DNA from 2 places in the Streptomyces sp. NPDC004788 genome. Region 1 is predicted to be linked to the other one. Evidence: riboswitches for the same ligand, from Rfam matches in the RefSeq annotation. Region 1 holds a riboswitch; the other holds the start of a gene.

Region 1 (6,500 bases):
GATCTACCAGGGCGTCAACCCGCACATCGCCGAGCACATCAAGGGCATCCCGCCGGAGACGATGCTGCGGATCGTCGCCTTCTCGGACCAGGACCCGGAGGGCGTGGTCTCGGCGACCGTGCGCCTGTCGGACAGCGTGGAGGAGGGCAGCGAACTCGACTACTACCACGCCGTGGTGACCACCGCCGACGAGCTGCCCGAGGACCTCGACGTGCTGGACTGCCCGGCGGGCACCTGGGCCGTGTTCGAGAACACCGGGCCGTTCCCGCAGGCGCTGCAGCAGATGTGGGGTGACATCGCGGCCCAGTGGATCCCGTCCAACCCGTACGAGTACCGTCCCGGCCCGGAGATCCTGCGCACCCGCCCGTCGAAGGACGACCCGGCGCAGTCCGACTCGCAGCTGTGGTTCCCGGTGACCCGCACCAGGGGCTGAGCCGCACGTCACGTGACGTTCCGGGGCGGGCGCGGGCGAGGCACCCGCCCCGGAACGTGCGGACCGTGCCGAACGGGCCCCGCTAGACCGGCAGGCCCGGGGCCGGGAACGCGGCCATCAGCTCGGCGACCTCGGCGCCGATGACGGCCAGAGCGTCCTCGTCGCCCTTTCCGGCGGCGGCGACGCCCCGGTCGATCCAGTCGGCGACCTGCGGCATGTGCGCGACGCCGAGGCCGCGCGAGGTGAGCGACGGGGTGCCGATGCGGATGCCGGACGGGTCGAAGGGCTTGCGCGGGTCGAACGGGACGGTGTTGTAGTTGACGACGATCCCGGCCCGGTCGAGCGCCTTGGCCGCCACCTTGCCCGGGACCTCCTTGGGCGTGAGGTCCATCAGGATCAGGTGGTTGTCGGTGCCGCCGGAGACCAGGTCGAAGCCGCGGTCGAGCAGCGCCTCGGCGAGGGCCCGGGCGTTGGCGACGACCGCGTGGGCGTAGTCGCGGAAGGACGGCTGGGCCGCCTCGTGCAGGGCGACGGCGATGGCGGCGGTCGTCTGGTTGTGCGGGCCGCCCTGGAGGCCCGGGAAGACGGCCTTGTCGAGCGCCTTGGCGTGCTCCTCGCGGCACATCAGCATCGCGCCGCGCGGGCCGCGCAGGGTCTTGTGCGTGGTCGTCGAGATCACGTCCACGTGCGGCACCGGCGACGGGTGGGCGCCGCCCGCGATCAGACCGGCGATGTGCGCGACGTCGGCGACGAGCACGGCGCCGGCCTCGCGGGCGATCTCCCCGAACGCGGCGAAGTCGATCGTGCGGGGCAGCGCCGTGCCGCCGCAGAAGATCACCTTCGGGCGCTCGGCGAGGGCCAGTTCGCGGACCTGGTCGAAGTCGATGAGCCCGGTGTCCTTCCGTACGCCGTACTGCACGCCCCGGAACCAGGTGCCGGTCGCGGAGACGCCCCAGCCGTGGGTGAGGTGGCCGCCCATCGGCAGCGCCATGCCCATCACGGTGTCGCCGGGCTGCGCGAAGGCCAGGTAGACGGCGAGGTTGGCCGGCGAGCCGGAGTACGGCTGCACATTGGCGTGGTCGACGCCGAAGAGGGCCTGGGCGCGGGCGATGGCCAGGCTCTCGACCTGGTCGATGTTCTGCTGGCCCTCGTAGTAGCGGCGGCCCGGGTAGCCCTCGCTGTACTTGTTCTGCAGCACGGTGCCGGAGGCTTCGAGGACGGCGGCGGAGACGTAGTTCTCGCTGGGGATGAGGCGGAGCGTCTCGGCCTGCAGCCGCTCCTCGGCCCCGACGAGCGCGGCGAGCTCGGGATCGGCGGCGGAGAGGGCCGGGTGGTGGGCGGGAAGGGGAAGGTTCATGGCGTTCGTACCTCCGGGATGGAGGCCCCGGTGCGGCATCCGCGCGGGACCTGGTCGGTTCCCGTGATGCGGATGGGGACTCACCCGCCGAAGGCAGGGGGCGAGCGGCATCCACACGGGAATCGGGAATGGGTCTCCCGTGATGCCCAGGCGGGCGGCATCTCGTGTGCTCTGCCGCGCACGGCTCCCCCGGGGTTCGTTCCCCGTACGCCAGTCGCCGTGCGTGTTTCCAGAGTATCGGGCGCGCCGTCACGACAGGTTTCCCCGTCCGGCATGCGAGCGACGATAAGAAAAGGGAACCACACCCGCCCCTGGCCGCAGGACGAACGGAGACCCCGTGTCGAGTACGTCGAGGACGCAAGACGAGATCGCTGCCGCGGACGCGCACAGCGCCCACAACTACCACCCCCTGCCCGTGGTCGTCGCCTCCGCGGAGGGTGCCTGGATGACCGATGTCGAGGGGCGCCGCTACCTCGACATGCTCGCCGGGTACTCGGCGCTCAACTTCGGGCACGGCAACCGGCGCCTGATCGACGCCGCCCACGCGCAGCTGGAGCGGGTGACGCTGACGTCGCGCGCGTTCCAGCACGACCGGTTCGGGGAGTTCTGCGCGCGCCTGGCCGAGCTGTGCGGCAAGGAGATGGTGCTGCCGATGAACACGGGCGCGGAGGCCGTGGAGACGGCGGTGAAGACGGCCCGCAAGTGGGGGTACGAGGTGAAGGGCGTGCCGGACGGGCACGCGAAGATCGTCGTGGCGGCGAACAACTTCCACGGCCGGACGACGACGATCGTCAGCTTCTCCACGGACCACGAGGCGCGCGACCACTTCGGTCCGTACACACCGGGCTTCGAGATCGTGCCGTACGGCGATCTGACCGCCCTGGAGGCGGCCGTCACGGAGAACACGGTGGCCGTGCTCCTGGAGCCGATCCAGGGCGAGGCGGGGGTCCTGGTCCCGCCGGCCGGTTATCTGCGCGGGGTGCGGGAGCTGACGGCCCGGAGGAACGTGCTGTTCATGGCGGACGAGATCCAGTCCGGCCTGGGCCGCACGGGCCGGACGTTCGCGTGCGAGCACGAGGACGTGGTGCCCGACGTCTACGTCCTGGGCAAGGCGCTCGGCGGCGGTGTCGTGCCGGTGTCGGCGGTGGTCGCGAACCGGGACGTCCTCGGGGTGTTCCGGCCGGGCGAGCACGGCTCGACCTTCGGCGGCAACCCGCTGGCCTGCGCGGTCGCCCTTGAGGTCATCGCGATGCTGCGGACGGGCGAGTACCAGCAGCGCGCGGCCGAGCTGGGCGAGCACCTGCACGCCGAGCTGGGCCTGCTCGTGGGCGGGGGCGCCGTGGAGGCGGTGCGCGGCCGCGGGCTCTGGGCGGGTGTGGACATCGCGCCCGCGAAGGGGACGGGCCGGCAGATCTCGGAGAAGCTGATGGCCCGGGGCGTGCTGGTGAAGGACACGCACGGGTCGACGATCCGGATCGCGCCGCCGCTGGTGATCTCGAAGGAGGACCTGGACTGGGGCCTGGAGCAGCTGCGGGCGGTGCTCTCGGCGGACTGACGGTTCGCGCTGACGGACGTGGGCGGTCCGGTCCGCCTCCGGACGGGCCGCCTCCGGACGGGCCACCTCCGGACGGGCCGCCTCCGGACGGGCCGCCTCCGGGCGGACCGTCCACGTCCGTTTCGTGCCCGACTCCCCCCATTGACACCCCAGTTGGTCTAGGCCAATGATGGCCGCCATGTCGAGACCCCGTCTGCGCCGCGCGCTGCGTCGCGCGCTCGCCGCGCTCGTCCCGCTCGCCTTCGTGAGCGCCCTCCCCGCCCCCGCCCGGGCCGCCGCCTGGCCGGAGCCCGTACCGGTCGTGAACCGCGTCCAGACCACCGACCCGGTCGTCTTCATCACCATCGACGACGGCTGGAACCACGACCCGGCCGCCGCGAAGCTGCTGCTCGACCGCCGGGTGCCCGCGTCCCTCTTCCTGCTGCCGGGCGCGTACGCCTACGACTCCGGCTACTTCCACACGCTGCTCGACCAGGGCCCGTCCCGCGTCGAGAACCACACCGTCGACCACCCGGACCTCACCACCCTCGACGCCGCCGGCCAGCAGGCGCAGGTCTGCGGGGCGCGCGAGGCGCAGCTCGCCGAGTTCGGGGACGGGGCGCGGCTGCTGCGCCCGCCGTACGGGACGTACGACGCGACCACGCTGACCACCGCGCGGGTGTGCGGGGCGAAGGCCGTGGTGACGTGGACGTACGACATGACGACCTGGGGCCGGTGGACCCCGCCGACGCCCGCGCTCAAGGCGGGCGACATCGTCCTGCTGCACTTCAACGAGACGGTCGAGCAGGATCTGCGGCGGGCCCTCGCGGCGGCCGACGCGGCCGGTCTCCGGCCCGCGCCGCTCAGGGACTACGTACCGGAGTAGGCGGCGCGGGTCAGAGGATCACGTGCGGGATGAAGCGGGCGTACTCGTCCGTCACCGGTCCCGCCGACTCCCGGATGCCGAGCCCCGCCGCCTCGTCGCCGACGGTCCACGCGCCGAGCACGACGCGGTTGCCGTCGAAGTCGGGCAGCGGGGCGAGCTCCTGGTAGCAGCAGGGTTCGTCGTCGCGCAGGACGACGGGGTCGCCGGGCTCGTGCAGGGTGACGCCGGCGCCCTCGCGGCCGAGCAGCGGCTTGGCCACCCAGCCGGTGGTCGTGGCCAGTTCGCGGGGGCCGTCGAGGTAGGCCGGCAGCAGGTTGGGGTGGCCCGGGTACAGCTCCCAGAGGACGGCGAGCAGCGCCTTGTTGGAGAGCAGCATCTTCCAGGCGGGCTCGATCCAGCAGGTGGAGCCGGTCCCGCCGCCGTTGTCGAGGGTGTCGAGGACGTGCGGGCCGAAGCGGTCCGTGGTGAGCCACTCCCACGGGTAGAGCTTGAAGCAGGCGCGGATGAAGCGGAGCCGGTCGTCGACGAAGCGGCCGCTGATGCGGTCCCAGCCGATCCGCTCGACCGACAGCGCCTCGGTGGCGAGGCCGGCCTGTTGGGCGGTCTCGCGCAGGTACGCGACGGTCATCAGGTCCTCGCCGAGCTCGTCGCCGTCGGAGTGGACGAAGTGCACGGGGCTGCCGGGCGGCAGCAGGTGCGCCTGGCGCCTCCAGGCGTCGACGAGGCGCTCGTGGAGCGAGTTCCACTGGTCGGCGCCGGGGAAGCGCTCCTCCATCCAGAACCACTGCGGGCTCGCCGCCTCCACCAGGGAGGTGGGGGTGTCGGCGTTGTACTCCAGCATCTTGGCCGGGCCGCCCGCGCCGTCGTAGCGGAGGTCGAAGCGCCCGTAGACGGTGGGGAGTTCGGCCCGGCGGTGCCAGGACTCGGCGACCCGCGCGGCGAGCCGCGGGTCGGTGATGCCGAGGTCGGCGAAACGGTCCTGCTCGACGATGTGCGCCGCCGCCGCCAGGCACATGGCGTGCAGCTCCTCGACGACCTCCTCCAGGGCCTCGACCTCGGGCAGGCTGAAGGAGTAGTAGGCGCTCTCGTCCCAGTAGGGGCGCAGCGAGCCGTCGGGGTAGCGGGTCAGCGGGTAGATCAGGCCCTGCTCCTCGACGGTCCGCTGCCAGCCGGGGCGGGGCTCGATGGTGTGGCGCTCCATGCGGGATCAGCCGCCGGAGGAGGAGTGGTGGCCGCCGAAGCCGCCGCTCTCGACGGCGGACCTGTCGTAGCTGCCGCCGCTGACACGGCCGTTGCTGGAGGAACCGCCGTAGTAGTAGCGGCCGGTGGAGGAGCCGCTGCTGCTGCCGCCGGTGCCGCGGCCGTCCTCGCACTTGTAGTCGGGGAGTTCCTTGTACGTGACCGGGTCGATGCAGCGCCGGTCGGGCTCCGAGCTGCACGCGGTCAGTGTCGCCGCGAGCATGCCCACTCCGCCGAGTACCACCGTGCTCGACCTCAGCCTGCGCATGACCTGTCCTCCCCGTCGTCCTGCCGTATCGCAGGGTTGCGATCGCACAGTGTAGGCGGGCCGCCCGCGGCCGTATCGGCCCGCCCGCATGTTCTCCCCGCGTACTCCCTGCGCACTAGGGTCCTTTCATGCTTCTTGGGATGATCTGCGCCCTTGGTTCCGCGCTCTGCTTCGGCACCGCCTCGGTCCTCCAGGCCCTCGCCGCCCGGGCCGCCGAACCCGGCACCGGCGGCGGCGTCGACGTCGCCCTGATGTGGCGGGCGCTGCGGCAGTGGCGGTACGTGGCCGGGCTCGGCCTGGACGGACTCGGCTTCGTCCTCCAGATCGTGGCCCTGCGCACCCTGCCGATCTACGCGGTCGGCGCCGCCCTCGCCGCCAGCCTCGCCGTCACGGCGGTCGTCGCCTCGCGCGTGCTCGGCGTCCGGCTGCGCCGGATCGAATGGATCGCCGTCGGCGTGGTCTGCCTCGGCCTTGCGATGCTGGCGCTCGCCTCCGGCCGGGAGGGCCACGAAGGGGTCGGCGACGGACTCGAATGGGGCCTGCTCGCGGCCGCCGTCGCCGTCCTGGGCATCGGCGCGGCCGCCGGCCGCCTCCCCGACCGCCCGCGCGCCCTCGTCCTCGGCCTCGCCGGCGGCCTCGGCTTCGGCGTCGTCGAGGTCGCCGTCCGCCTCCTCGACGGCCTGGACCTCACCAACCCCGCCCTGTACGCCCTGCTGCTCGCCGGCGCCTCCGCCTTCGTCCTCTACACCTCCGCCCTCAGCCGCGGCGCGGTCACGACGGCCA
Region 2 (16,827 bases), on a different contig from region 1:
GACGGCGGCCGGATCGGGCGCCGGCGGTGCCTCGCGCAACTGCGGTACGAGGCTGGCCTGGCGCACCCGGCGGGGCAGCTCGCCCTCACTGTTCCCACTGCCGCTCTGCACCCGGCCCTCCCTCGCGTCGCCCTCGTCCCGGCCCTCGCTCTTGCCCGGGGGCGGCCCGGTCCGGGCCCGCAGGGCGGTGACGCCGGCCTGTGACGCCGGCGGCGGACCCGACTCCTTGGCCGCGGGGGACGGAGAAGCCACGATCACAGGGGACGAAGAAGCGGCGGGCGCGGGGACGCGAGGCGGGTCGGGGACGGCACGGGACCGGGGCAGGGCGGGTTCGGCCGCGGCCGCCCGCTCGCCCGTGTTCTCGGGCCCGGCGGCCCGCGGCAGCGTCTCGGCGGCGGCGGTTCGGCCGGGCGGGAGGGCGCTCTGCAGCAGGTCGGTCGGCAGGAGGACGACGGCGGTGGTGCCTCCGTACGGCGAGGTGCGCAGGTGCACCTTGATGTCGTGCCGCGCGGAGAGGCGGCTGACGACGAACAGGCCGAGCCGGTCGCTGTCGAAGAGGTCGAGGGCCTCGGACCGGTCGATCCGGGCGTTGGCCTCGGCCAGGGTCTCCTTGCCCATGCCGAGGCCGCGGTCCTCGATCTCCAGGGCGTAGCCGTTGCCGACGGGTTCGCCGCTGATCCGCACCTTGGTGTGGGGCGGGGAGAACTGGGCGGCGTTCTCGATGAGTTCGGCGAGGAGGTGGGTGAGGTCGGCGACGGCGCCGCCCGTGACGGCGGTCTCGGGGAGTTGGCGCACCTCCACGCGCGCGTAGTCCTCGATCTCGGAGACGGCGGCCCGGACGACGTTGGTGAGCGGGACGGGCACGCGCCAGGCACGGCCGGGTGCGGCGCCGGAGAGGATGATGAGGCTCTCGGCGTGGCGGCGCATGCGGGTGGTGAGGTGGTCGAGCCGGAACAGGTCGCCGAGTTCGCCGGGGTCGTCGACGCGGCGCTCCATGCTGTCGAGCAGGTTGAGCTGTCGGTGCACCAGGACCTGGCTGCGGCGGGCGAGGTTGACGAAGACGCCGGAGATGCCGCTGGCGAGTTCGGCGCGTTCGACGGCTGCGGACAGCGCGGCGCGGTGGACGGTGGTGAGGGCCTCGCCGACCTGGCCGATCTCGTCCTGCGGGGCGGGGCCGGGCGGTGCCTCGGCGTGGACGTCGAGCTCCTCGCCGGCGCGCAGCCGGCGCATGGCGGCGGGGAGTTTGCGGCGGGCGATCTCCAGGGCGGTGTTGCGGAGGCTGACGAGTTCGACGACCAGGCCGCGGCCGATGCGTACGGAGATGGCGAGCGAGGCGGCGACGGCGACGAGGCCCAGCAGGACGGCGGCGGCGCCGGCGAGCGGCAGGCCGCCGCCGAGCGGGTCGTGGCGGTCGGCCGCGGCGGCGCGGGCGGCCTGTTCCAGGGAGCCGGTCCCGTCGCGTACGGAGGCGTGGGCGGAGTCCCAGTCGCCGGAGCTGACGGCCTGGGCGGCGCGCCGGCCGGGGGTGGCGGCGAGCAGCCGGTCCTCGGCGGCGGTGAGCCTCCGGTAGCCGGGCGTGGCGGTGAGCTCGCGCCAGGCGGTGCGCTGCGCGGTGGGCAGGTCGGCGGTGGCGGAGTCGGTGAGGGTGCGCCGGGCCGCCACCGAGGCGCCGAAGTCGCGCAGCGGCTGTGCGTCGAAGCGGCCGGTGAGCTGGGCGGCGCCGAGGAGGGTGTCCTCGCGGGCGAGCATCTCGCCGGAGCGGGCGAGTTCGAGCAGTACGCGGGCCTCGGAGCCGCTGCGCGGGTCCTCGATGGAGGCGAGGGCGCCGCCGACGGCGAAGCCTGCCGAGATGGTGTCGGTGTACGTGGCGTAGAGGCGGTCCGCGTCGGCGCGGCCGTCGGCGGCCGCGGTGCGGAGCCGGTCCAGGGCCTCGGCCCGGTCGACGAAGGCGGTCAGGCGGGTGGAGACGTCGACGGGCAGGCCGCCGCTGTCGGCGACGGTGTGCCGGTCGTCGAGCCGGAGCCGGGCGACGGCGACGTCGGTGGCCCGGGCGCGGTCCCTGAGCTCGGCGGCGCGACCCGCGGTGGGGTCGGCCGCCTGGCGTACGGCGGCGCGGCGTTCGTCCTGGAGGGCGGTGAGGGCCCTCGCGACGGGCTGGTGGACGTCGGCGTCGACGGACTGGAGGAGCCGGAGGCGGGCGATGTCCTGGGCGGTGGTGACGGTGGCGAAGCCCCAGAGGGCGAGGAGCGAGACGACCGGGACCATGAGGAGGGAGACGATCTTCGCGCGGACGGTGCGCGGCCGCAGGCCGCGGGGGCGGCGGGCGGGCGGTCCGGCGGGCGCGGGCCGCGGCGGCGCGCCTGCGGCGGGCGCGGTGGCGACGGGCGCGGGGCCGCCCCCGACGGCCGGCTCGGGGGCCTCGCGGATGCGCTCAGAGGCCGGGCCGGAGGGCAGGTCAGAGGTCTGTCCGAGGGGCCGTTCGGAGATCCCGTCGCGCGGTCCGGTCCCTTCTCGCGGGCCGGTGCTTTCGCGTGATGCGGTCTGTTCGCGCGATGCGGGCCGATCGCGCCGTCCGGTCCCGTCGCGCGGTGTCGTCGGCTCGTCGGCGGGTGGTCCGGCGTGCGCGCGGCGGCCGCGGGCCGCAGTGGGCGGCTGTGCGGGAGCCCCTTCGTCCGGGGTGCTGCGGGGAGTTCGCATAGCCTCCTCGTTCCTTGTTCCTTCGTGCACGGACCCGGTGGGAGCGGCGGGTCCGCCGGTGCTGGTGCGGGCGGGCGGGCGTGGGCGGGGCGGGGCGGGGGGCGACGGACCGTCGGGGAATCCAGGCGATGCGGAGGGGGCGAGGGGGTACGGGGGGTGAGGGGGGTACGGGGAGGGGCGCGGCGGGCGGTGTCAGGCGCGTGCGTCGTGGGGGTCGACCGGGCCGTGCACGGGGCCGGACGGGTAGGCGTAGGCGGGCCTGGGGCCGGGCTCGCGGACGCGGCCGGGCTCGGGGACGCGGCCGGGCACGGGGACGCGGCCGGGCACGGGGCGGAAGCCGGGAGGCGCGACGTCGACGGCGCGTTCGTCGGGTTCGGTGAGGCGTTCGGCGGAGGCGTAGGCGGCGCGTTCGCTCGCGGTCGGCGAGAGGGCGACGAAGGCGGCGGTGATGAAGAGGTAGGAGCCGAGGCCGACGGCGAGCGGGAAGATGAACTGCATGGCGCTGACTCCGGGGAGCGGCGCGGCGGAGGGGTCGACCTCGATCCCGACGGCGAACATGCCGGTGTAGTGCATGCTGCTGACCGCGGCGCCCATGACGAGGGAGGCGATCGCCACCGCCGCCGGCCGGTGGATGTTGAGCGCCGCCCAGAGGGCCGCCGTGGCGGCCACGACCGCGATGACGACGGAGAGGGCGACCAGCAGCGGGTCGTAGGTCACCCGGCCGTGCAGTCGCAGCGCGGCCATGCCGGTGTAGTGCATGCTCGCCACGCCGACGCCCGTCGTGAGGCCGCCGATCAGGAGCGAGCGGACGCGGTCGCGGCCGTGTCCGACGGCGAAGACCCCGATGCCCACGACCAGCATGGCGATGGCCAGGCTGAGGAGGGTGAGGGGGACGTCGTAGCGGATGTCGGTGCCGGAGACGCCGAAGCCGAGCATCGCGACGAAGTGCATCGTCCAGATGCCGGTGCCGATGGCGGAGGCGGCGGTGAGCAGCCAGTTGCGGCGTGAGCGGCCGGTCGCCTCGAGGGCGCGTACGGTGCAGCGCAGGCCGAGGGCGGCGCCGATGCAGGCCATCGCGTACGACAGCACGGGTGTCAGCCAGCCGTAGGTGGCGTGGTCCAGGTGTCCCATGACTCGGGGACGCTAGTGCGCCCCGGGGGGCGCACTGGGGGCGCATTTCGAAAGCTGATGGAATATGACGCAGAGATGTTCCCGACCGATCGGTGCGAGGTCGAACATGCGCACAAATCGTTCACTCTTCCGGGCGACAGGACGGCACGATGCGCCCTTGGATTCACGCTTGTGAGTGACACCGAGGGAGGCCGAGGGTGGTGGATCATGGGACACATGAGCGATGACCCCACACAGGTACGGGAGTTCTTCGGCGCCCGTGCCGCCACCTGGGACTCCCGGTTTCCCGACGACGGCCCCGCCTATGCGGCCGCCGTCGCCGACCTCGGCCTGCTTCCGGGCGATGCCGTCCTGGACGCGGGCTGCGGCACCGGCCGCGCGTTGCCGCCGCTGCGTGAGGCGGTCGGCCCGACGGGCACGGTGATCGGCGCCGACCTGACGCCCGAGATGCTCATAGCCGCGGCGAAGGCGGGGCGCTCCGCGTCCGGAGCGCTGCTCCTCGCGGACGTCGCGCGGCTGCCGCTGCGGGACGGGGCCCTGGACGCGGTGTTCGGGGCCGGGCTGATATCGCACCTCGCCGACCCGGCCGGCGATCTGCGCGAGCTGGCCCGGGTGGTGCGGCCCGGCGGGCGGCTCGCGCTCTTCCATCCCATCGGCCGCGCCGCGCTGGCCGCCCGGCACGGACGGCAGATCACCGACGACGATCTGCGTGCCGAGCCCAACCTCGGCCCGCTGCTCGCCGCTTCGGGGTGGGAGCTGCGGAGCTACACGGACGAGGACCACCGCTATCTGGCACTGGCCGTGCGCACGGGATGACCGCGGTCCACGAACGCGGCTGACCGGGGTCCTACCGCGTACGCGGCCATCGGGTCGCGCCTCAACGAACCCGTCGGTCGAGAAGTTCCGGGAGTTCCGGGGAGATCACGGAACAGCTCTCGACGGGCGGGTTACTCACTGGTTAGGGTGCGCCGACGACCAGACGGGGACGCGAAGGGGTGGCTGACGTGGGTGCACCGGAATCCGTCGCGAGCGGCGCCGCCACCGGCACGGCCGGCTACGCCGACGCCGCCGCCACTGACGAGGACGCACTGTTCGTGCTGACGGCGGCACTGCTCACGCCGGCGCAGTTCCCGAGCGTGCTCGGCGACGACTACCCGGCGGCCTGCGCAGCCCTGCGCCTGGAGGCGTGGGCCGGTGGTTACGGGCTCGTGCTCGGCCAGGACGGCACGGGCGCCCGGTGGACCGTCGTCGTGGACGACGTCTCGCTGGTCGCCGTCGCCATCGCCTCCTGGGACTGCGGCATGGCGTACGACCTCTCCCCCGACGAGCGGTCCGTGGTGTGCGCGCTGCCAGGCTGGCCGCTGGCCGTCGCCACCGCCGCGCCCGGCCTCCCGGCGCCCCACGATCCCGCACCCGAGGAGGGCGCCCCCGCGCCGCTCGCCCCGCCGGACGGCACCGCATGGGGTCCGGCCCAGCGGCGCATGGGCGCCGACATGGTGGCCTTGCAGTGGGCGGAGTGGCGGGCCCGGTTGGGTGGCCCCGCGGAGGGCGGTGTCGGCGGGGCCGGCAATGGCACCGGCACCGGCCAGGATGGCGAGGTGGGGTCGGGCGACGGGGCCGAGGACGAGGCCTCCGGCCCGTACGGCACCGTGCGCCGGGCGCTCCGCGAGCTCAGCGCGTACGTCGAGGAGGCACCGCCCGTCGGCCGGGTCCGGTCCAGTTTCGCTGCCGGTGAGGCCCGGATGCTGCGCGCCGACGGTCCCGGCTGGTCGCTCGTGGCCCGCACCGACGACATGGCCTTCGTCCTGCTCGACGAGGCGCCGAACGAGGTGCTGCCGGTGACCCGTGGACCGCGGTTGCCCGCGCTCCTCAAGGCGCTTGACGCGATGGCGGTACGGCCGAGCTGAGCGCGCGCCCCCGTGCGGCGGGCCGAGGCGGCGTGGCGCCCGTCGCACCGCTGCGGCGACGCCGCACCGCCCGCGAACCGGGTGACCGGCCGGTCGGCGAGCGGTGACGTGGTCGACTTCCGCGCCCCGTACGGGAAGCCGGTCAGACCATATCCAGGGGGCGGTGCGGCCCCTCCGGCAGCTCGACCCCGATCGCGTCACCCGGCCGCACCTCGCCGCCGGTCAGCACGATCGACATGATCCCGGCCTTGCGGACGACCTGCCCGTTCTCGTCCCGGCCGAGGACCTGCTTCAGCAGTCCGTGCCGGTAGGCGTCGATCTGGGCGCACGGGTTGCGCAGGCCGGTGACCTCGACGACGGCCTCGGCGCCGAGGTGCAGCCGGGTGCCGGTGGGCAGGCCCAACAGGTCGATGCCGCGGGTGGTGACGTTCTCGCCGAGGGCGCCGGGGGCGACCTCGAAGCCGGCGCCCGCCACCTCGTCGAACAGCTCGGCGTGGATGAGGTGCACCTGGCGCAGGTTGGGCACGGTCGGGTCCTTGGCGACCCGGGAGCGGTGCTTGACGGTCACTCCGGCGTGCACGTCGCCCTCGACGCCGAGCCCGGCGAGGAGCGTGATGCTCGCACGGTTCGGCTTGGTGAACGAGTAGGTGCCGTTGCTGCTGACCGTCGTGACGGTGCCGGTACCGAAGGCGTCGGTCGTCGCTGCGCTCATGATGTGGAGCTCCCCTTCCCCTGGTGCGCTGGAGTGGCGCGTTCTCGACCCTATGCGATGCCCTGGACCCGCAGCGGTGCGCCCACCTCGTGCAGATGGCCGAGGGCCTGGCGGTAGGACTCGACGAAGCCGGTCTCGGTGTACGGGAGGCCGAGCGCCTCGCAGTGTGCGCGGACGGCGGGCTGGACGAGGCGCAGATGGGGCCGGGGCAGGCTGGGGAAGAGGTGGTGCTCGATCTGGTAGTTGAGGCCGCCGAGGAACCAGTCGGTGACGGCGCCGCCGCGGATGTTGCGGGAGGTCAGGACCTGGCGGCGCAGATGGCCCCAGGAGCCGCCGTCCGGATGGGCGTCGGGCCTTTCCATGCCCTTGTGGTTGGGGGCGAAGGCCATGCCGAGGTGCACGCCGAGCAGCATCTGGTGGAGCAGTGCGAAGACGAGGGCCTGGAGCGGGGTCAGCAGCGTGAGCAGCAGGGCCGCGTAGCCGGCGAGGTGGGCGAGGAGCAGGGCGCCCTCGACGAGGCGTTCGCGCGGGGTGCGATAGGGGCCGGTGCGGGAGAGCAGGGCCTGCACTCCGTACACCTTGAGGGCGATGCCCTCCAGGGTGGTGAGCGGGAAGAAGAGCCATGCCTGGTGGCGGGTGAGCCACCGGCGCAGGCCGGTGCGGCCGGTGGTCTGGTGGGCGGCGAAGACGAGGACGTCGGCGGCGACGTCCGGGTCCTTGTCGAGGTGGTTGGGGTTGGCGTGATGGCGGTTGTGCTTGTCGTTCCACCACTCACGGCTCATGCCGAGCAGCAGGTTGGCGTGGACGAGCTGGATCAGCCGGCTGACGCCGCGGTTGCGGGTGATCTGCGCGTGGCCCGCGTCGTGGCCGACGAACGCGACCCGGGCGGAGAAGAGCGCGAGCGGGAGGGCGAGGGGCAGGGCCCACCAGGACGGGCCGACGAGGGCGAGTCCGGTGACGACGGCCGCGATGCCCAGGAGGTTGGCGACGATGCTCCGGGCGTACCAGCCGGGGCGGTGGTCGAGGAGTCCTTGCGCCCTGACGGTCCGGAGGAGCGGGGCGAACTCGCTGCCGGCGCCCTTGGGACGGGGTGCTGCTGCGGGTGCTGGCGGCGCGGTGAGGGTCGCGGTGGCCTGGGGCATGTCGGTCTCCGGGGTCCGGGAAGGGGCTGGGGCGCGGGCCGCGCCGGCTACCGAAAACGTACGGATCGGTGATCGTTCCGGGCCATGGCGTCACCACCCGGACCGGGTCGGGGGGCGGCCCGGGTGCGGGGGTGGGGCTTTCCCCACCCCGGCGGTACGGAGTGACGGGGATCACAGCGTCAAGGTTCGCCGGCGGTTGGGGAGTTGAGCTACCTTCGGCCGCTCGACCCAGTAGTCAAATTTGAGGAATGCGTTGTCGCAGTCTCCGTCGCAGTCGCTCTCGTCCTCGTCCTCGTCCTCACCCCTGTCCTCTCCCTCGTCCTCTCCCTCGTCCTTAGTCCCGGCCCCTGAACTCGCCCGCTGCTCCGTCCTCTTCCTGCCCGCCGATCCGTATCGGGCGGGACGGATCGCCTTCTGGTCCGCCGGCTCGTTCGAGTCGGGCACCGCGCTGACCGTCGTCGACGCCGACGTGCGGCCGCGGACCGTCCGCGCGCACCTGCTCTCCGTACGGGAGGCCCTGCCCGTCCTCGTCCGGGCACGCTTCGACGAGAACGCCTCTGCGTCGGCGGCCTTCTGGGGCGCGGCCGTGCTCTTCTCCCTGGACCTCGTCTCGCGCGGGCTGATCCTCCCCGGCCTCACCTCGCACGACCACGACTGCTGGCGCGTCGGCCCGCTGGGCCCCAAGGAGCTGGCGGCCCTGCGCGATCTGGCCGCGTCGATGCCGCCGTCGGCCCATGCCGTGCCGCTTCCGGAACCGGACGGGGACGGCGGGCCGCTGCTGCCCGAACCCGAGGAGCTGCTCCGCGCGTTCGCCGACGCCGTCGCCGACGTCCTGCCCCGCACCCCCGCCGCCGCTCTCGCCGCCGGCGGCCCCGCCTTCGCGGCCGACGAGCACCATGCGCCCGAGGCGCTGCCGCACCAGCGCGCCTGGGCGGCGGACGTGGCGGCCGGCCACGACGCGGGCGTACGCCTGTCGCTGCGCGTGGAGTTGGTGGGCGCGGACACGGTGGGCGCGGACACGGTGGGCGCGGAGTCGATGGGCGCGGAGACCGACGAAGAGACGTCCCCAGCCGACGCGCCCTCGTTCCGTGCGGTCCTGCAGATGCACGCCGTCGCCGATCCCACGCTCGTCGCCGACGCGGCGGACGTGTGGGCGGGGACGGCTCCGGCGGGCGCGGCCTTCGGGGCGCGGGCGCGGATGGACGCGCTGCTCGCGCTGCGGCGCGCGGCACGCGCCTGGGCGCCGCTCTCGCCGCTCCTGTCGGCCGCGGTGCCCGACGCGATGGAGCTGGCCGACGAGGAGGTGGCCGAGCTGCTCGGGCCGGCCGCTCGCGCGCTCGCCGCCACGGGTGTACGGGTCCACTGGCCGCGCGACCTGGCGCACCGGCTCACGGCGCGGGCCGTCATCGGGCCGCCGGACGAGCACGGCGAGCAAGGGGAACCGGGCGCGCCGGGCGAGGCCGGGGCCGGTGCCCGCGGCCGGGGTGACGCGTTGCCGTCGTTCCTCTCCGCCGACGCCCTGCTCGCCTTCCACTGGCGCTTCGCGATCGGCGACGAGGAGCTGACCCGCGAGGAACTCGACCGGCTCGCCGAGGCCGGCCGGCCGCTGGTCCGGCTGCGCGACCAGTGGGTGCTCGTCGACCCGGACGAGGTGCGGCGCGCCCACGCGCGGCAGGACCGCAAGCTGACGCCGGTCGACGCGCTCGGCGCCGTGCTCACCGGCACCACCGAGGTCGACGGACGGCGGGTCGAGGTCCAGGCCACCGGCTGGGTGGAGCGGCTGCGGGCCCGGCTCGCCGACCCCGAGGGCGGCGGACAGGAGGTCGCCCAGCCCGCCGCACTCGCCGCGACGCTGCGCGACTACCAGCTGCGCGGCCTCGCCTGGCTGCACCGGATGACCTCGCTCGGCCTCGGCGGCTGCCTCGCCGACGACATGGGCCTCGGCAAGACCATCACCCTGATCGCGCTCCATCTGCACCGGCAGACCGATCCGGCAGCGGCGGGTCCGACGCTCGTGGTCTGCCCGACCTCGCTCATGGGCAACTGGCAGCGTGAGATCGAGAGGTTCGCCCCCGGCACGCCGGTGCGCCGCTTCCACGGCGTGTCGCGCTCGCTGGACGGGCTCGCCGACGGCGAGTTCGTGCTCACGACGTACGGCACGATGCGGCTCGACGCCGCCCGGCTCGCGGACCAGGCGTGGGGGCTGGTCGTCGCCGACGAGGCGCAGCACGTCAAGAACCCCTACTCGGCGACGGCCCGCGCGCTGCGCACCATCGGCGCGAAGGCGCGCGTGGCGCTGTCGGGCACGCCCGTCGAGAACAACCTCTCCGAGCTGTGGGCGATCCTCGACTGGACGACCCCGGGACTGCTCGGGGGGCTCGGCGCGTTCCGTACGCGGTACGCCTCCGCCGTCGAGGGCGGCACCGACCCGGCAGCGGCGGCGCGCCTCGCCGCGCTCGTACAGCCGTTCCTCCTGCGCCGTCGCAAGTCGGACCCGGGCATCGCGCCCGAGCTGCCGCCGAAGACCGAGACCGACCGGGCCGTGCCGCTCACGAAGGAGCAGGCGGGGCTGTACGAGGCGGTGGTGCGGGAGACGCTGGCGGCCATCGCCGAGGCGGACGGGATGGAGCGGCGCGGCCTGGTGGTCAAGCTGCTCACCGGACTCAAGCAGATCTGCAACCATCCGGCGCAGTATCTGAAGGAGGACCCGGGGCAGGACCCGGCGCTCGGCACAGGGGGCCGCATCGCGGGGCGCTCGGGCAAGCTGGAGCTGCTCGACGAACTCCTCGACACGATCCTCGCGGAGGACGCGAGCGTGCTGGTCTTCACGCAGTACGTGCGGATGGCCCGGCTGTTGGAGGCGCATCTGGCGGCGCGGGGCGTGCCGACACAGTTCCTGCACGGCGGCACGCCGGTCGCCGAGCGGGAGGCGATGGTCGCCCGTTTCCAGAACGGCGAGGTGCCGGTCTTCCTGCTCTCCCTGAAGGCGGCGGGCACCGGACTCAACCTCACCCGGGCCGGCCATGTCGTGCACTACGACCGCTGGTGGAACCCGGCCGTGGAGGCGCAGGCCACCGACCGGGCGTACCGGATCGGACAGACCCAGCCCGTGCAGGTCCACCGGCTGATCGCCGAGGGCACGATCGAGGACCGGATCGCGCAGATGCTGGAGCGCAAGCGGGCACTGGCCGACTCGGTGCTCGCCTCGGGCGAGGCGGCCCTGACGGAGCTGACGGACGCGGAACTCTCGGAACTGGTGCGGCTGCGCGGGGAGGACGGACGATGAGCGAGTACGGGACCCACGGAGACGACGGGTACGACCGGTACGACGGGTGGGACGGGGAGGACCAGGGCTACGGGGGCCACGGGGGCCACGGCTGGGTCGGGGAGGACCGAGCGCACGGGGACCATGGCCGGGACGGGGGACGCGGGGGCCGCGGGCGCTACCGGGAGCACGCTGACGCGACGCGGACCTTCGCGGCGCTGCCACCCGTCCAGGGCGGTGCGTTCGCCCGCACCTGGTGGGGCCGGGCATGGCTGAAGGCCCTCGAGGACACGGCGCTGGACGGCCGGCAGTTGAAGGCGGGGCGGCGACGCGCCCGGGCGGGGGCAGTGGGCGCGGTCTCGGTGCGGCCGGGGCGGATCACGGCCTTGGTGCGGGATCCGGACGGCACGTCGTACCGCAGTGACGTGCTGCTCCAGGAGCTGTCCGAGGCGGAGTGGGACCGGCTGGTCGAACTGGCGGTGGCCAGTGCGGGACACATCGCGGCGCTGCTGGACCGCGAGATGCCGCCGCACCTGGTGGAGGACGCGGCGGCGGCCGGGCTGGAACTGCTGCCGGGCATCGGCGACCTGGAGCCCGAGTGCGGCTGCGATGCCTGGGACCACTGCCCGCACACGGCGGCGCTCTGCTACCAGGTGGCGCGGCTGCTCGACGAGGACCCGTTCGTGCTGATGCTGATGCGGGGACGGGGCGAGCGTGCGCTGATCGAGGCGCTGCAGGAGCGCAGCGCGGCGTGGGCCACGGTGGAATCCGACGGGTCGCGGGGCGGGCGGTCCGGCGTGTCGGGCGGCTTCGGTACGACGGGCGGCTCGGGCGGGGCCGGCGTGCCGGGTCTCTCGGGTGCGGCAGGTGCGTCAGGTGTCTCGGGTGTCTCGGGTGTCTCTGCGGCGGAGGCGTTCGCGGCGGGTGGCATCCTGCCTCCGCTGCCCGCGCCGCCGGTCCCGTCCGCCGCGCCGGGCGCGCCGCCGTCCCTCGACACGGAGACCGACCCGGAGCCGGGCCTCGACCCGGCGGCCCTGGAGTTCCTCGCGGCGGACGCGGCTGCCCGGGCCCACCGGCTGCTGTCCGGTGTTGCCACGGCGGTGCCGTCGCCGCCCGGCCCGGCGCAGGCGGAGCCGAGCGCCGCGACGACGCTCACCGACCCGCCCCTGACGGTGGCCCAGGACGCGGTACGGCTGGCCGCCGGCTCCCCCGCGTCGTGGATCGCGGCCCGCCTCGCCGCCGGCACGGGCCGCACCCGGACCGGCCTCGACCTCGCGGTCCGCGCCTGGCGCCTCGGCGGCCCGGCCGGCCTCGCGGTCCTGGAGGAGGAGTGGACCCCGGACCCCGACGCCCTGCGTCGGGCCGAGGCCCGGCTCCTGGACGCCTGGGACCCCGCCGACCGGCCCGCCCTCCACCCGTCCGGCCCGGCCCGCTGGACCCTGACGGGCACGGGCGTCCAGCTCCGCCTGGGCGAGGACGGCCGCTGGTGGCCGTACCGCGAGGAGGACGGTCTCTGGACCCCGGCGGGCCCGCCGGACCACGACCCGGCGGCGGCGCTGTCGGGCGTGGCGGAGGGGTAGCCGCGCGGGCGCACGGGTGGGACGGGGCGGTGCGGAACGGCGAGGCCCCGAACGTCGGGCCGGCCTCCCGCACCGGGTGTCGCGCGCCGAGACTCCCCGCCCCGCCCCGCGCCCTCCCGGCGCGCCTCACTGCAGCGGAGCCGTCAGCTTCCTGCCGGTGTCCGACGGTGCTGCCAGGCTGCAGGCGATCCTGTCCTCGCCCAGGAGGTAGCTGGTGCGGTACGGGTACTGGACGAAGGTGGTCCAGCGGGTGCCGAGGGGCTGCGCGGCGGCCTTGACGCGGAGAGGGGCCCGGCAGAGCGCGGCGGCCGCGTCCCGTACCGCGCGGTCGTCGCCGTAGCTTCCGGTGAGGAGGGGACGGGCGACGACCTCGGCGTCGTGGGGCGTGTCGCAGGCGCGGCGGACGACGGTGCCGGGCGCGTCGCGGTCGATGTCGAAGCAGTCACCGACGCGCAGGGTGTCGTACGGCGTGCGGACGGGCGGGTTCGCAGTGGCGCGCCGCTGCCGCGGGGGCGTGGCGGACGCGGACGGGCGCGGCACGGCGGTGGCCGTCGCCGTGGCCGTCGCCGTGGCCTCGGTACGGCCCTCCGCCGTGCGGTCCGCGGTGCGGACGGGCAGCGGGCTGGGGCGCTCGGCCAGTGCCGAGGGGTGCTGACCGGGCGGCGCGGCGGACGGGTCGACGGCGTCGAGAGGGTCGGCTGTCCCGCTCGTGTCGTGTGCCGGGGGCGGCGCGCCGTGCAGATCGCTTTCGGGCCCACCACCGTGTGCGGTGAAGGCCACCGAGAGCGCCACTATGGTGGCGAGCGCGGCGACCGGCAGGACGACGACGCCCGGCCGTCGCGGTGGCCGGGCGTCGCGGGACGGGGTTTCCGTCGGCGGGCGGTGCATGGGAATCAGCCTCGCCCGCGCATGCCCATGTGGCGAGCGATACCGGCGCATTGGGCCCCGCTCGTACAGAACCGTGACAATCCCGCTGCTCGCACGAGACCCGGGGCCCACGCCATGGAAGACCTACAGTCCGAGCTGGCGCTCGGCCGCGTCGACGGTCTGGGCGAGCAGCACGGCGATGGTCATCGGGCCGACGCCACCGGGGACCGGGGTGATGAGGGAGGCGCGCTCGGCGGCGCCGGCGAAGTCGACGTCGCCGACGTTGCCGGCGTTGTAGCCGGCGTCGATCACGACGGCGCCGGGCTTGATGTCCTCGCCCTTGATGAACTGCGGCTTGCCGACGGCGGCGACCAGGATGTCGGCCTCACGCACGGCGGCGGAGAGGTCGGTGGTGCGGGAGTGGCAGTAGGTGACGGTGGCGTCGCGGCCGAGGAGCAGCAGGCCGGCCGGCTTGCCGAGGATGGCGCTGCGGCCGACGACGACGGCCCGCTTGCCGCTGAGCTCGACCTCGTACTCGTCGAGCAGCCGCATGATGCCGCCGGGGGTGCAGGAGACGAAGCCGGGCAGACCGAAGCCCATGGCGGCGAAGGAGGCCATGGTGACGCCGTCGACGTCCTTCTCCGGGGCGATGGCCTCGAAGGCGGCGCGCTCGTCGATGTGCGGGCCGACCGGGTGCTGCAGCAGGATGCCGTGGACCTCGGGGTCCTCGGAGAGCGCGGTGATCGCCGCGACGAGCTCCTCGGTGGTGGTCTCGGCGGGCAGCTCGACGTGCTTGGAGCGGATTCCGGCCTTCGCGCAGCGGTTCTGCTTCATCTTGACGTACGTGACGGAGGCCGGGTCGGCTCCGACGAGGACGGTGGCGAGGCAGGGGGTGGTGCCGGTGCGGCGGGTGATCTCGGCGGCGCGGGCCGCGGTCTCCTCGACCGTGCGGCGGGCGAGCGCGGTGCCGTCCATGAGGCGTGCGGTGCTGGTGGACATGGGCCACTCCTGGGCGTCGTCGAGAACGTGGTTCGCCCAGGCGCACGGCTGCGACACGGCCGCGTGCACCGGTTCTGCGAGTACGCGCGTCCGCCGGGCCGCTCCCCGGTGGTGATCCACCTCAAGCGCCAGTCACGGCCCGGTCCCACTGTACGGGACCCCCGGGTGATGGGTACCGGTCAGGGCGCATATGCGGGCCGGTCCGGACGCTTGTCGGCCCGCCGTGCGCGCATGACGATGGCGTCCACGGTGCCGACGGGTGCCCGACGACCTCGACGGGGAGGCCGAGTTGAGCGTGAGCGACACGTGGCGTGACACGTGGGCGGACACGGACGGTGCGGCGGTGCGGCGGGCGCACGAGGCGTTCACGGCCGACGGGCAGCTCGCGGCCCCGCCGGGCTGCCCGGGCGTCCGGCCGCTGGTGGCGGACTCCTGGCGGCGTTCGGCGCGGGCGCGGGTGAGCCCGGACGGCGCGGCGCGCGTGGAGCTGGACGAGGACGAGCTGGCCGGGCACCGGGAGGAGCATCCGCTGGCGGCGGCGATGCCGGTGGTCCGGGAGCTGATGGGGGCGTACGCGCGGGACGGCGAGCATCTGCTCGCGGTGTGCGACGCGGCGGGCCGGATGCTGTGGGTGGAGGGGCATCCGGGGACGCTGCGGCTGGCACGCGGGATGAACTTTGTGCCCGGGGCGCGCTGGTCGGAGTCGGCGGCGGGGACGAACGCGCCGGGGACGGCCATGGCGCTGGACCGGCCGGTGCAGGTGTGCGCGGCGGAGCACTTCCGGCGGCCGGTGCAGGCGTGGACCTGCGTGGCGGCGCCGGTGCACGATCCGCACTCCGGGCGGCTGCTCGGGGCGGTGGACATCACCGGCGGGGACGGGCTGGCGCATCCGCACAGTCTGGCGTTCGTGCAGGCGGTGGCGCGGGCCGCCGAGTCGCAGCTCGCGCTCGTCTCCCCCGCCCCGCCGGCCGGCCGGCCGCGGCTCACGGCCCTGGGCCGGGACGAGGCGCTGCTGCACGTGGCGGGGCGGCGGCTGCGGCTGAGCCGCCGGCACAGCGAGATCCTGGTGATCCTGGCGCAGCGCCCGGAGGGCGTGTCCGGGGACGAGCTGCTCACGCTGCTGTACGAGGACGAGTCGGTCACGCCGGTGACGCTGCGGGCGGAGCTGTCCCGGCTGCGCGGCCTGCTCGGCGCGGAGCTGCTCGCCTCCCGTCCGTACCGGCTGACGGAGGCGGTGGACGCGGACTTCGCGGTGGTGGACCGGCGGCTGGCGTCGGGGGCCGTGTCGACGGCGCTCCGTGGGTACGCGGGACCGCTGCTGCCGTCGTCGTGCGCGCCGGGAGTGGTACGGCTCCGGGAGCGGCTGACCGGGCGGCTGCGGGCGGCGCTGGTGGACCGGGGCGATCCGGGGCTCCTCGCGGACTGGGCGTACAGCGCGTGGGGCGAGGACGACGTGGCGGTGTGGCGGGCGCTCGCCTCGGCCGCACCGGCGGCGCAGGCCCCTGCCGTACGGGCACGGCTCGCCGCCCTGGACGCCGAACTGGCGTCGGGTGCAACGGGGTTGCAACGTCCGGCGGCGCACACTCGGCACTGACCGCCGGCCGGGCAGGAACGGGCGGCGGGGCCGCGTCGCACGCGGTCGTGTCGCACGGGCTCGCAGCGCGGGCGGTCGTACGCATTCGCAGCGCGGGCGGTCGTGTCGCACGCGTTCGCAGCGCGGGCGGTCGCACTCGTTCGCAGCGCGGGCGGTCGTGTCGCACGCGCTCGCACCGCGGGCGGTCGCACGCATTCGCACCGCACGTGGTCGCTTCACACGCGTTCGCAGCGCGGGCGGTCGCGTCGCGTGGCCGCAACGCGGGTGATCGCACCGGACACGGCCGCACAGCCAGCGGTCGTACGACACGTGGCACACCGCGGGCGGTCGCACCGCGCACAGCCGCATCCCACGCGGCCACACCGCAAGTGGCCGCAAGCAGGTCGCATCGCAGGTCGCACAGAGGGAGGCCATGCCCATGACCCGTTTCGCCGCACCCGGTACCGAGGGTTCGCTCATGTCGTACGCGGGGCGCTACGACCACTGGATCGGCGGTGAGTACGTCGCCCCGGCGCGCGGGCGGTACTTCGACAACCCGAGCCCGGTCGACGGCCGCCCCTTCACGGAGGTGGCGCGCGGCACCGCCGAGGACGTGGAGCGCGCCCTCGACGCGGCGCACGCGGCCGCCCCGGCGTGGGGTCGCACCGCGCCGGCCGAGCGGGCGCAGGTGCTGCTGCGGATCGCGGACCGGATGGAACAGAACCTGGAGGCCCTCGCGGTCGCGGAGAGCTGGGAGAACGGCAAGCCGGTCCGCGAGACGCTGGCGGCGGACATCCCGCTCGCCATCGACCACTTCCGCTACTTCGCGGGCGCGCTGCGCGCCCAGGAGGGCGCGCTCAGCCAGATCGACGACGACACCGTCGCGTACCACTTCCACGAGCCGCTGGGCGTCGTCGCCCAGATCATCCCGTGGAACTTCCCCGTCCTGATGGC

Evidence for each region. Region 1 has a riboswitch for ZMP and ZTP ahead of ACWEJX_RS36890 (serine hydroxymethyltransferase). Riboswitches for the same ligand answer to the same signal wherever they lie in the genome.
Region 2: it holds a riboswitch for ZMP and ZTP, as region 1 does, so the genes downstream of both, ACWEJX_RS15285 (bifunctional 5,10-methylenetetrahydrofolate dehydrogenase/5,10-methenyltetrahydrofolate cyclohydrolase) here and ACWEJX_RS36890 (serine hydroxymethyltransferase) in region 1, are expected to answer to the same signal.

The regions. Positions count from the first base shown of each region.
Region 1 covers NZ_JBSGBF010000170.1:323-6,822, reverse strand. The annotation lists gene ACWEJX_RS36895 (AraC family transcriptional regulator) at 1-433, shown strand, start outside; gene ACWEJX_RS36890 (serine hydroxymethyltransferase) at 516-1,790, opposite strand; ZMP/ZTP riboswitch at 1,928-2,018, opposite strand; gene rocD (ornithine--oxo-acid transaminase) at 2,128-3,345, shown strand; gene ACWEJX_RS36880 (polysaccharide deacetylase family protein) at 3,524-4,210, shown strand; gene ACWEJX_RS36875 (glutathionylspermidine synthase family protein) at 4,221-5,411, opposite strand; gene ACWEJX_RS36870 (hypothetical protein) at 5,418-5,717, opposite strand; gene ACWEJX_RS36865 (hypothetical protein) at 5,846-6,500, shown strand, end outside.
Region 2 covers NZ_JBSGBF010000028.1:58,075-74,901, reverse strand. The annotation lists gene ACWEJX_RS15335 (sensor histidine kinase) at 1-2,697, opposite strand, end outside; partial or broken gene ACWEJX_RS15330 (MHYT domain-containing protein) at 3,067-3,828, opposite strand; gene ACWEJX_RS15325 (class I SAM-dependent methyltransferase) at 4,045-4,644, shown strand; gene ACWEJX_RS15320 (hypothetical protein) at 4,833-5,735, shown strand; gene ACWEJX_RS15315 (MOSC domain-containing protein) at 5,878-6,447, opposite strand; gene ACWEJX_RS15310 (acyl-CoA desaturase) at 6,498-7,589, opposite strand; gene ACWEJX_RS15305 (hypothetical protein) at 7,761-8,033, opposite strand; gene ACWEJX_RS15300 (DEAD/DEAH box helicase) at 7,966-10,875, shown strand; gene ACWEJX_RS15295 (SWIM zinc finger family protein) at 10,872-12,434, shown strand; gene ACWEJX_RS15290 (hypothetical protein) at 12,561-13,322, opposite strand; gene ACWEJX_RS15285 (bifunctional 5,10-methylenetetrahydrofolate dehydrogenase/5,10-methenyltetrahydrofolate cyclohydrolase) at 13,446-14,300, opposite strand; ZMP/ZTP riboswitch at 14,328-14,446, opposite strand; gene ACWEJX_RS15280 (GAF domain-containing protein) at 14,596-15,894, shown strand; gene exaC (acetaldehyde dehydrogenase ExaC) at 16,313-16,827, shown strand, end outside.